DNA from 2 places in the Kitasatospora sp. NPDC101447 genome. Region 2 is predicted to be linked to the other one. Evidence: predicted binding sites of a transcription regulator. Region 2 holds the regulator's gene; the other holds the start of a gene.
What was found. The regulator HspR, encoded in region 2, represses chaperone genes until heat shock. The targets are predictions, from matches to a motif close to TTGAGNNNNNNNNNCTCAA.

Region 1: lon (endopeptidase La) is a predicted target of HspR. The motif match lies at 3,102-3,120, and genes of this name have one in related genera.

What each region holds. Positions count from the first base shown of each region.
Region 1 is NZ_JBIWNL010000004.1:247,677-252,728, forward strand. It holds gene ACIRST_RS08170 (ATP-binding protein) at 1-628, opposite strand, end outside; gene ACIRST_RS08175 (response regulator transcription factor) at 721-1,458, opposite strand; gene ACIRST_RS08180 (rhomboid-like protein) at 2,022-2,792, shown strand; gene lon (endopeptidase La) at 3,143-5,052, shown strand, end outside.
Region 2 is NZ_JBIWNL010000025.1:52,125-57,176, reverse strand. It holds gene dnaK (molecular chaperone DnaK) at 1-811, shown strand, start outside; gene grpE (nucleotide exchange factor GrpE) at 808-1,425, shown strand; gene dnaJ (molecular chaperone DnaJ) at 1,571-2,737, shown strand; gene ACIRST_RS28975 (heat shock protein transcriptional repressor HspR) at 2,745-3,284, shown strand; gene ACIRST_RS28970 (helix-turn-helix domain-containing protein) at 3,467-4,456, shown strand; gene ACIRST_RS28965 (hypothetical protein) at 5,029-5,052, shown strand, end outside.

The sequences.
Region 1 (5,052 bases), on a different contig from region 2:
GGTCGACCACGCCGTCGTCGATCTTGGAGAGGTCGAGCAGGTGGGTGACCAGGCGGCCGAGCCGCTCGGTCTGTTCCAGCGCCGCACCCAGGGTCGCCGGATTGGGCTGGACGACACCGTCGACCACGTTCTCCAGGACGGCGCGCAGCGCGGCGATCGGCGTGCGCAGCTCGTGCGAGACGTTGGCGACCAGCTCGCGCCGGTGCTGGTCGGCGGCCTCCAGGTCGGCGGCCATCCCGTTGAAGGCGGCCGCGAGTTCGCCGATCTCGTCGCGCGAGTTCACCTCGACCCGGCGGCTGTAGTCGCCGGAGGCCATCGCGCGGGCGGCGTCCGTCATCTCGCGCAGCGGGGCGGTCAGCCCGTGCGCGAGGAACTGCATGAAGAGCAGCGAGGCGATCATGGAGAAGACCATGATGATCCGGATCTGGGTCTCGGACCGGATCGCCACGACCACCATCCCGGTGGCCAGGAACACGGAGACGATCACCAGCAGGGCGAGCTTGCCCTTGATCGAGCGGACCGGGTCGAGCGGCCGGATGTCGGCCCAGACCCGGTGGGCGGCACGGACGGCCAGCGGCTGCGGCCGCGCGCCGTCGGATTCCCCGTTGCGTTGCTGTGGAAAGGTCATTGGTTCCCTGTGGTCCCCGCGTGTGTCCCCCGCGTGGTGGCCAGGCGTCGTCCGGACACGGGCCCCCCGGCGGCCCGTCGTCCGGGGTCGGCCTAGGAGAGCGGGGCTTCCAGGGCGTACCCGACGCCGTGCACGGTGCGGATCCAGCTGGCGCCGATCTTCCGGCGCAGCGCCTTGACGTGGCTGTCCACCGTGCGGGTGCCGGACGCGTCCGTCCAGTCCCAGACCTCGGCCAGCAGCTGCTCGCGGGTGAGCACCGCGCGCGGCTGGGCGGCCAGGCAGGCGAGCAGGTCGAACTCGGTCGGCGTCAGGTGGACGTCGCCCGAGGCCAGCCGGACCCGGCGCTGCACGTGGTCGATCTCCAGCTCGCCGAAGCGCAGGCTGCCGAGCGCGGGCGTGCGGGCGGCCTGCTGGGCGCGCTCGACGCGGCGCAGCAGCACGTTGACCCGGGCGGCCAGTTCGCGCATCGAGAACGGCTTCGTCATGTAGTCGTCCGCGCCGACGCCGAGGCCGACCAGCAGGTCCGTCTCGTCGTCGCGCGCGGTCAGCATCAGCACCGGCACCGGGCGCTGCGCCTGGATCCGGCGGCACACCTCCAGGCCGTCGAAGCCGGGCAGCATGATGTCGAGGACGACGAGGTCCGGCTGCCAGGTGTGGAAGCCGTCGACCGCGCCGGGGCCGTCGTGGGCCACGGCGACCTTGAAGCCCTCCGCGCCCAGTCGGGCCGCGATCGACTCGGCGATCGTCGGCTCGTCCTCCACCACCAGCACTCTGCGTTGGCTGCTCACCGTGCCGCCGGTGTTGACGTTGTCCTGCTGAATTTCTGTCACGGTCACGCCACCGCCCCCAGGGCTGCGGGCCGGCCACCTGTGGGGATGGCGGGGCTCCGCTCGTAGTCTTGTTCCGTCGTGGACTGTGCCGGGTCCGCCGTCCCGTCGCGCGATCGGGAGGCGAGGACGGATTCGTCGGCCGCCCACTTCTCCCGCGCACTTCGCAGCGTACGGACAACGGATGCTTTCCGGCAGGTGGACCGGACGTTTCCGGCCCGTGGGCCGGCTGTTCGGGCCGCCCGCTGACCCACTGCACGAGTGGGCACGGGCCGATACCTTACCCGGCGAATTTTCACTGCGTAACGGTACGTATGCAGTCGAGTTGACGCCAAGTCGCCGGTCAGAGGCCCTACTGACGCGTCAATCGAAACAAGGTCTGGACCAATGTCGGGAATCCGGCGCTCCGCCGAGGCGGCGGTCTTCACGGGCTTTTCCCAGCTGCCTCCCAGAACCTCGACGTACCGTGGCCACGACAACACCCGTCCGGGCGGAACCCGCGGTGCGTGCCGGTACGTTGGGCACGGGGAGTGAGCCGGCGGCTACGGGTGCGGAGCGGAGGCGGCATGGCGGGTCTGCGGCGGGACGCCGACGGCTGCGCGCCCGCGGGAGCGCCGTACGGGATGCTCCGGTACGGGCTGCGCACCGGCGTCGTGCGGTGGCTGCTGGAACGCGTGCCGACACCCCGGCGCAACCCCTTCACCCTCGGGTACCTCGCCGTCGTGGGAGCCACCACGACCTTCGCCGGGCTCGCGGACCCGGAACTCGTGCAGCGCCTGCAGGAGGCCTCCAGCTCGGACGGCCACAACCTGCTCCAGCATCCCGTCCGGGCCCTCGTCCTGAGCGGGTTCTGGGTGGCCGGCGAGGTGTGGATGCCGTACCTGTGGGGATTCGCCTTCACCCTCGCGCCGCTGGAGCGCAAGGTCGGGCCGGCCCGGGCGGCGGCGGTCTTCGCGGCCGGGCACGTCGCGGCCACGCTGCTCTCCCAGGGCGTGGTGATCCTCGCGGTGGAGACCGGGCGGATGGCGCCCGAGGCGATGGACCACCTGGACATCGGGGTCAGCTACGGCGTGCTCGCCTGCCTGGGCGCGGTGGCCGGGCTGCTCTCCTGGCCCGGGCGGCTGCTCGCGCTGGGCGGCGCCGGGCTGATGATCGCCGAGCAGATCGCCTCCGACAAGGACGTGGTCACCGCGGTGGGGCACCCGGCGGCGGTGCTCACCGGGGTGGCGCTCTGGCGCTGGCTGCGGCGCATCGAACGGCGCCCGCCCCGGTCCCGCACCGCGACGGTCGGCGCCGCGCCCGCGCGCGGCGGGGCGCGCGTGCGGACCGCGCGCTGAGGCTCGCGCGCCGAGGTTCGCGCCGAGGTCGGCGCACCGGCATTCACGTGCGGGCATTCACGCGCTGACGTTCACGCGCTGCCATTCACTCGCTGCCGTTCACGTGCCGACGTTCGCGTGCTGACGTTCATGCGCCGGGGTTCGGGGGGCTGGGCTCCCTCGGCACGTCCAGGAATTCCCCAGATTCGACGGACGCTTCCCAGGTGCGCTTTTGACGGCCCGCCCGCGGCCCGCCCGCGCCGCCTTCCCGGCCGGATCGTGTTCGCTCACGGCGAACTGAACCCCGGGAACATCCGACCCCCGCCAAGCCTTAGTCAGGTCGACTCAAGTTCACTGACTGGGGAGAGATCATGGCATCGATGTCCACACCGCTCACCCTGCCCGTGCTGCCGCTCGACGACGAGGTCGTCCTGCCGGGCATGGTGGTCCCGCTGGACCTGAAGGACACCGAGGTGCGCGCCGCCGTCGAGGCCGCCCGCGCCGCGGCCGCCGGCGGCGGCAAGCCGCAGGTCCTGCTGGTCCCGCGGGTGGACGGCTCGTACGCGGCGGCCGGCACGCTGGCCGCCGTGGAGCAGGTCGGCCGGCTGGCCGACGGCCCGAACACCGCCGGCCAGCCGGTCGCGCTGGTGCGCGCCGTGCGCCGGCTCCGGATCGGCGTCGGCACCACCGGCCCCGGCGCCGCCCTCTGGGTGGAGACCACCCCGTTCCGGGAGTCCTCCGTGGGCACCCCGGTGGCCGGCCGGGCCGCCGAGCTGGTCAAGGAGTACAAGGCGCTGTCCACCCAGTGGCTGCGCAAGCGCGGCGCCTGGCAGATCGTGGACCGGGTCGCCCAGATCGAGGGCGTCGGCGAGCTCGCCGACAACATCGGCTACGCGCCCTTCGCCACCGCGGAGCAGAAGCTCAAGGTGCTCCTGGAGGCCGACCAGATCGCCCGCCTGGAGTACGCGCTGACCCTGCTGCGCGACCACCTCGCCGAGGAGGAGGTCAACGACACCATCCGCAAGGACGTCGAGGAGGGCGTGGCCAAGCAGCAGAAGGAGTTCCTGCTCCGCCGCCAGCTGGAGGCCGTCCGCAAGGAGCTCGCCGAGCTGAACGGCGAGCCGGCCGACGAGGAGGGCGACTACCGCGCCCGGGTCGAGGCCGCCGACCTCCCGGCGAACGTCCGCGAGGCCGCGCTCAAGGAGGTCGACAAGCTGGAGCGCGCCTCCGACCAGTCGCCCGAGGGCTCCTGGATCCGCACCTGGCTGGACACCGTCCTGGAGCTGCCCTGGAACGAGCGCACCGAGGACGCCTACGACATCGCCGGCGCCCGCGCGGTGCTGGACGCCGACCACGCCGGCCTGGCCGACGTGAAGGAGCGCATCGTCGAGTACCTGGCCGTCCGCAAGCGCCGGGCCGACCAGGGGCTCGGGCTGGTCGGCGGCCGCCGCGGCGGCGCGGTGCTGGCCCTGGTCGGGCCTCCCGGGGTCGGAAAGACCTCGCTCGGCGAGTCGGTGGCCCGCGCCATGGGCCGCACGTTCGTCCGGGTCGCGCTCGGCGGCGTCCGGGACGAGGCCGAGATCCGCGGCCACCGGCGCACCTACGTCGGCGCGCTGCCCGGCCGGCTGGTGCGGGCGATCAAGGAGGCCGGCTCGATGAACCCGGTCGTCCTGCTCGACGAGATCGACAAGGTCGGCTCCGACTACCGGGGGGACCCGGCCGCCGCCCTGCTGGAGGTGCTGGACCCGGCGCAGAACCACACCTTCCGGGACCACTACCTGGAGGTCGAGCTCGACCTCTCCGACGTCGTCTTCCTCGCCACCGCCAACGTGCTGGAGGCCATCCCCGAGGCGCTGCTCGACCGGATGGAGCTGGTCCGGCTGGACGGCTACACCGAGGACGAGAAGGTCGTCATCGCCCGCGACCACCTGCTCCCGCGCCAGCTGGAGAAGGCCGGCCTCGGCGGCGAGCAGGTCAGCGTCGACGAGACGGCGCTGCGCCGCCTCGCCGGGGAGTACACCCGCGAGGCGGGCGTCCGGAACCTGGAGCGCTCGATCGCCCGGGTGCTGCGCAAGATCGCCGCGCAGGCCGAGCTGGGCGAGCGCGAGCTGCCCGCCGCGGTCGGCGCAGAGGACCTGCGCGCCCTGATCGGCAGGCCGCACCACGTGCCGGAGTCCGCCCAGGAGCCGGCCGAACGCCGCACCGCCGTCCCCGGCGTGGCCACCGGCCTCGCGGTGACCGGTGCCGGCGGCGACGTCCTCTACATCGAGGCCTCGCTGGC
Region 2 (5,052 bases):
CGCGCTCCAGGCCGGTGTCCTCAAGGGCGAGGTCAAGGACGTCCTCCTGCTGGACGTCACCCCGCTGTCCCTCGGCATCGAGACCAAGGGCGGCATCATGACCAAGCTGATCGAGCGCAACACCACGATCCCGACCAAGCGCTCCGAGATCTTCACCACGGCCGAGGACAACCAGCCGTCCGTGCAGATCCAGGTCTACCAGGGCGAGCGCGAGATCGCCGCGTACAACAAGAAGCTCGGCATGTTCGAGCTGACCGGCCTGCCGCCGGCGCCGCGCGGCCTGCCGCAGATCGAGGTCACCTTCGACATCGACGCCAACGGCATCATGCACGTCGGCGCGAAGGACCTCGGCACCGGCAAGGAGCAGAAGATGACCGTCACCGGCGGCTCCTCGCTGCCGAAGGACGAGGTCGACCGCATGCGCCGCGAGGCCGAGCAGTACGCGGAGGACGACCACAAGCGCCGCGAGGCCGTCGAGACCCGCAACTCCGCCGAGCAGCTCGTCTACTCGACCGAGAAGTTCATCGCGGACAACTCCGACAAGCTCCCGGCCGACGTCAAGACCGAGGTCGAGACCGCCATCGGCGAGCTCAAGGAGGCCCTGAAGGGCGAGGACATCGCGAAGATCCGCGAGGCCTCGGAGAAGGTCTCCACCACCGCGCAGAAGCTCGGCCAGGCGCTCTACGCCAACGCCGACGCCACCGCCGGTGCGGCCGGTGCCGGTGACTCCGCCCAGGCCAAGGCCGAGGACGACGTCGTCGACGCCGAGATCGTGGACGACGAGAAGCCCAAGGGCGGTGCGTCGGCATGACGGACAAGCCGCAGGGCGGCAAGCCCGGCGACGACTCCGCCGCCGAGGAGGCCGTGATCAAGGCCGCCGAGGAAGCCGCGGCGGCCGGTGCCGCCGAGGGCGCCTCGGAGGAGCTCGCCACCGCCAAGCGCGAACTGGCCGAGCGCACCGGTGACCTGCAGCGTCTGCAGGCCGAGTACCAGAACTACCGCAAGCGGGTCGAGCGCGACCGGCTGACCGTCCGCGAGATCGCGGTCTCCAACATCCTGGAGTCCCTGATCCCGGTCCTGGACGACATCGGCCGCGCCCGCGAGCACGGCGAGGTCACCGGCGGCTTCAAGTCCGTCTCCGACTCGCTGGAGACGGTCGTCGCCAAGCTGGGCCTGCAGCAGTTCGGCAAGGAGGGCGAGCCCTTCGACCCGACCATGCACGAGGCGCTGATGCACAGCTACTCCTCGGACGTCACCGAGGACACCTGCGTCCAGATCCTCCAGCCCGGTTACCGCATCGGCGAGCGGATCATCCGCCCGGCGATGGTCGCCGTCGCGGAGCCCCAGCCGGGCAGCCAGACGGCCGCCGACACCGACGCCAAGTCGGGCGACGCGGACAAGTCCGACGGTGGCTCGGACAGCTGACAACCTGTGACAGCTGACAACCAGTGCGCTGCGGAGTCGTGCGCCGGCCAGTACGGCGGCCGGCTCCGCAGCGCGCTGTCAACGGCGTTGCGTTCTGCTGCTGTTGACAGCACAGTGACGATGGACTCGGGAGGTGGCTCAAGCCGTGAGCGGTAAGGACTACGTGGAGAAGGACTACTACAAGGTCCTCGGCGTGCCCAAGGACGCCACCGCCACCGAGATCAAGAAGACCTACCGCAAGCTCGCGCGCGAGTTCCACCCCGACGCCAACAAGGGTGACAGCAAGGCCGAGGAGCGGTTCAAGGACATCTCCGAGGCGTACGACGTCCTCTCCGACGAGAAGCGCCGCAAGGAGTACGACGAGGCCCGCAGCCTCTTCGCCAACGGCGGCTTCCGGGCCGGCGGCGGCCCCGGCGGCACCGGCAGCTACAGCTTCGACTTCGGCGACCTCTTCAGCGGCAGCCAGGGCGGCGGCGCCGCCGGCGGCGGGCTCGGCGACGTCTTCGGCGGCCTGTTCAACCGCGGCGGCGGCACCCGGCAGGCCCAGCCGCGGCGCGGCGCCGACGTCGAGACCGAGGTGACCCTCTCCTTCGAGGAGGCGGTCGACGGCGCGACCGTCCCGCTGCGGATGACCAGCCAGGCCCCCTGCCGCACCTGCAACGGCACCGGCGCCAAGTCCGGCACCACCCCGCGGGTCTGTCCCACCTGCGTCGGCGCGGGCACCGTCAGCCGCGGCCAGGGCGCCTTCGCGCTCTCCGAGCCGTGCAAGGACTGCCGCGGCCGGGGCATGATCGTCGACGACCCGTGCACCGACTGCCACGGCAGCGGCCGGGCCAGCTCGGCCCGCACCATGCAGGTCCGCATCCCGGCCGGCGTCCACGCCGACCAGCGGATCCGGCTCAAGGGCAAGGGCGCCCAGGGCGAACGCGGCGGCCAGCCCGGCGACCTCTACGTCACCGTGCACGTCGACCCGCACCCGGTCTTCGGGCGCAAGGGCGACAACCTCACCGTGACCGTCCCGGTCACCTTCCCCGAGGCGGCCCTCGGCGCCACCATCGAAGTACCCACCCTCGGCGGGCCCTCCGTGAAGCTCAAGCTGCCCCCGGGCAGCGCCAACGGCCTCACCATGCGCGCCCGCGGGAAGGGCGCCACCCGCAAGGACGGCACCCGCGGCGACCTCCTCGTCACCGTCGAGGTCGTGGTCCCCCAGCACGTCAGCGGCGACGCGCTGGACGCCCTGGAGCAGTACCGCGAGGCCACCGCCTCCGACGATCCGCGAGCAGCCCTCTTCCGGGCGGCGAAGGGAGCGTGACGACCAGATGTCCCCGATGAATCCGATCAACCCGGTCAACCCCGGTGGCTCGATCGGCCCCGGCGTCGGCGAAGGCCTGCCCGGGGACGGCACCCGCCGCACCCGCCGGGCCCCCTCGGCCGCACCGCCGTACGTCCTCACCGAGGACACCCCGGTGTACGTCATCTCCGTGGCCGCCGAACTGTCCGGCCTGCACCCGCAGACCCTGCGCCAGTACGACCGCCTCGGCCTGGTCTGCCCCGACCGCACCGCCGGCCGCGGCCGCCGCTACTCGGCCCGCGACATCCAGCAGCTGCGCGAGGTCCAGCGGCTCTCCCAGGACGAAGGCATCAACCTGGCGGGCATCAAGCGGATCATCGAGCTGGAGAACCAGGTCACCGCCCTGCAGTCCCGCGTCGCGGAACTGGTCGACTCCCTGGAAGGCGCCGCAACCGCCCTCCAGCAGCGCGAGGCCGCCGTCCACGCCTCCTACCGCCGCGACCTCGTCCCGTACCAGCCGCCCACCCCCCAGTCCAGCGCCCTCGTCGTCTGGCGCCCCAAGCGCTGACCGACGGCCCCGCCCGGACACCGCCGCCGGCCCCCTCCTGTTCGGGGGGTGCCGGCGGCAACGCGTTGGTGAGAGAGTGCGGTCACAAAGCCTCTCCAGAGGACACACCAGGTCTGGCATGCTGTCGATTCAGCGTCGGTGCTGATGGGACACAGGTATCAGGTGACGGCAAGGAGTCGCGGATGAGTGAACGAGAGCAGCCCCTTGCCGCCGGCTTGACCGTCCTTTCGGCAGAAGCCCGCGAGCTGTATCTCGCCGTCATCCGAGGTGACGGCAGGCTGCCGTTGGGCTCCAATGTCGATCAGGACGGTGCTGCCCGGGACGAACTGGTCAGGATTGGCCTTCTCGTGCCCGACAGCGATGACCCGTCCATATTCGTGGCCGCCGACCCGACACAGCTCTCGACAAGTCTCAGTCATTCCTGGCAGCGCCAGGCGCTGGAGCTCCTGTCTCGCGCCGTATCTCTCCCCTCCGAACTTCAGGAGCTGGCCCGGGAATTCCACACCCCGAAGCAGCGCGGAGGGTCGATCGAGTATGTGCAGGGAAAGGCCCTGATTCGTCAGAGACTGGAACAGTTCAGAGAATCCGGACTGGAGGAGGCTTTGGCACTCCAGCCCGGGGGGCCGCGGCTTCCGGAACTGCTCGCCGGAATGATCGAACACGACCTGGAAACGCTGCGCAGTGGCACGGAGATGCGGACGATCTACCATGCCAGCACGCGGTACCACCAGCCGACCAGGGATTACGTGGCCACGCTTGCCCGAGCCGGCGGCCAGTACCGCACCCTTGACGAGCCCTATAACCGGCTCATCGTGATGAATCGACGGGTCGCCGTCATCCCGATCGTCGATGACATGAGCCTGGCCGCCTTCATATACGACCCGGCAGTCGTCAACTACCTCGCCGAGGAGGTTTTCGAGCGATGCTGGAGCCGGGCGCTGGAATTCGAGGGCGCCCGCACGGTGCCGCAACAGGTGGTGTCACGCCTGCGCCAGACGATCATTGACCAGATGCTTGAGGGCACGAACCACCGGGTCATCGCAAGACGCCTGGGGATCAGCGAGCGGACACTCGCGAGGCATATTGCCGAGATGCGCGACGACTACAAGGTCGACTCGCTGTTCCAACTCGGTTACGTCATCGGCCGAAAGTCCCAGGAACCTGCCGAATGACCGCCATGCCAATTTCAGGCCAGGATTGGTAAGGCTATTCAAGAGCTCCGGCAGGCGACCGAGTGCTCACGTGGCCGAGCTCACTGCCAGGAAATGTCGTCCGCGACGGTCACGGCAGCCCGAGCAGCGCTCGCACCAGGCGAGTCGACAGCATCCGTGAGAGAGCCGGCGCCAACCACAGCAGCGGCAACAGCCAACGAAAGCACAACCTTGCGGACAAACCGGCGCATGTCAGTCACGCCCCCACTCTCTCTGTCGAGAACCGCCACTAGAAGCGTCGAACAGGATAACGGCTGACCTAGTTCCACGCGAGAGGCAGGCCACTGTCTGCAGCTTGCGGACTGTGCGTCATCTCCCTGCCAGGCATCCAGATGACACTGGGCAACCCTGGACGCGGCGCTGCCCCGCGATGGACGATCAGTTCGCTCCCAATGGTCCGGCAAGCCGCCACACCTTGCCAATGTACCGTCAAATTATCCAGTCGTTCACCACCGTCATCACCGCACAGAGCAGCCCACATCCAACGCATCGCCGACGCGCACTCTCCCGATCGGCCTTTCCCCGGAGTCGACATGACCGAGCCCTACCTGCGTCAC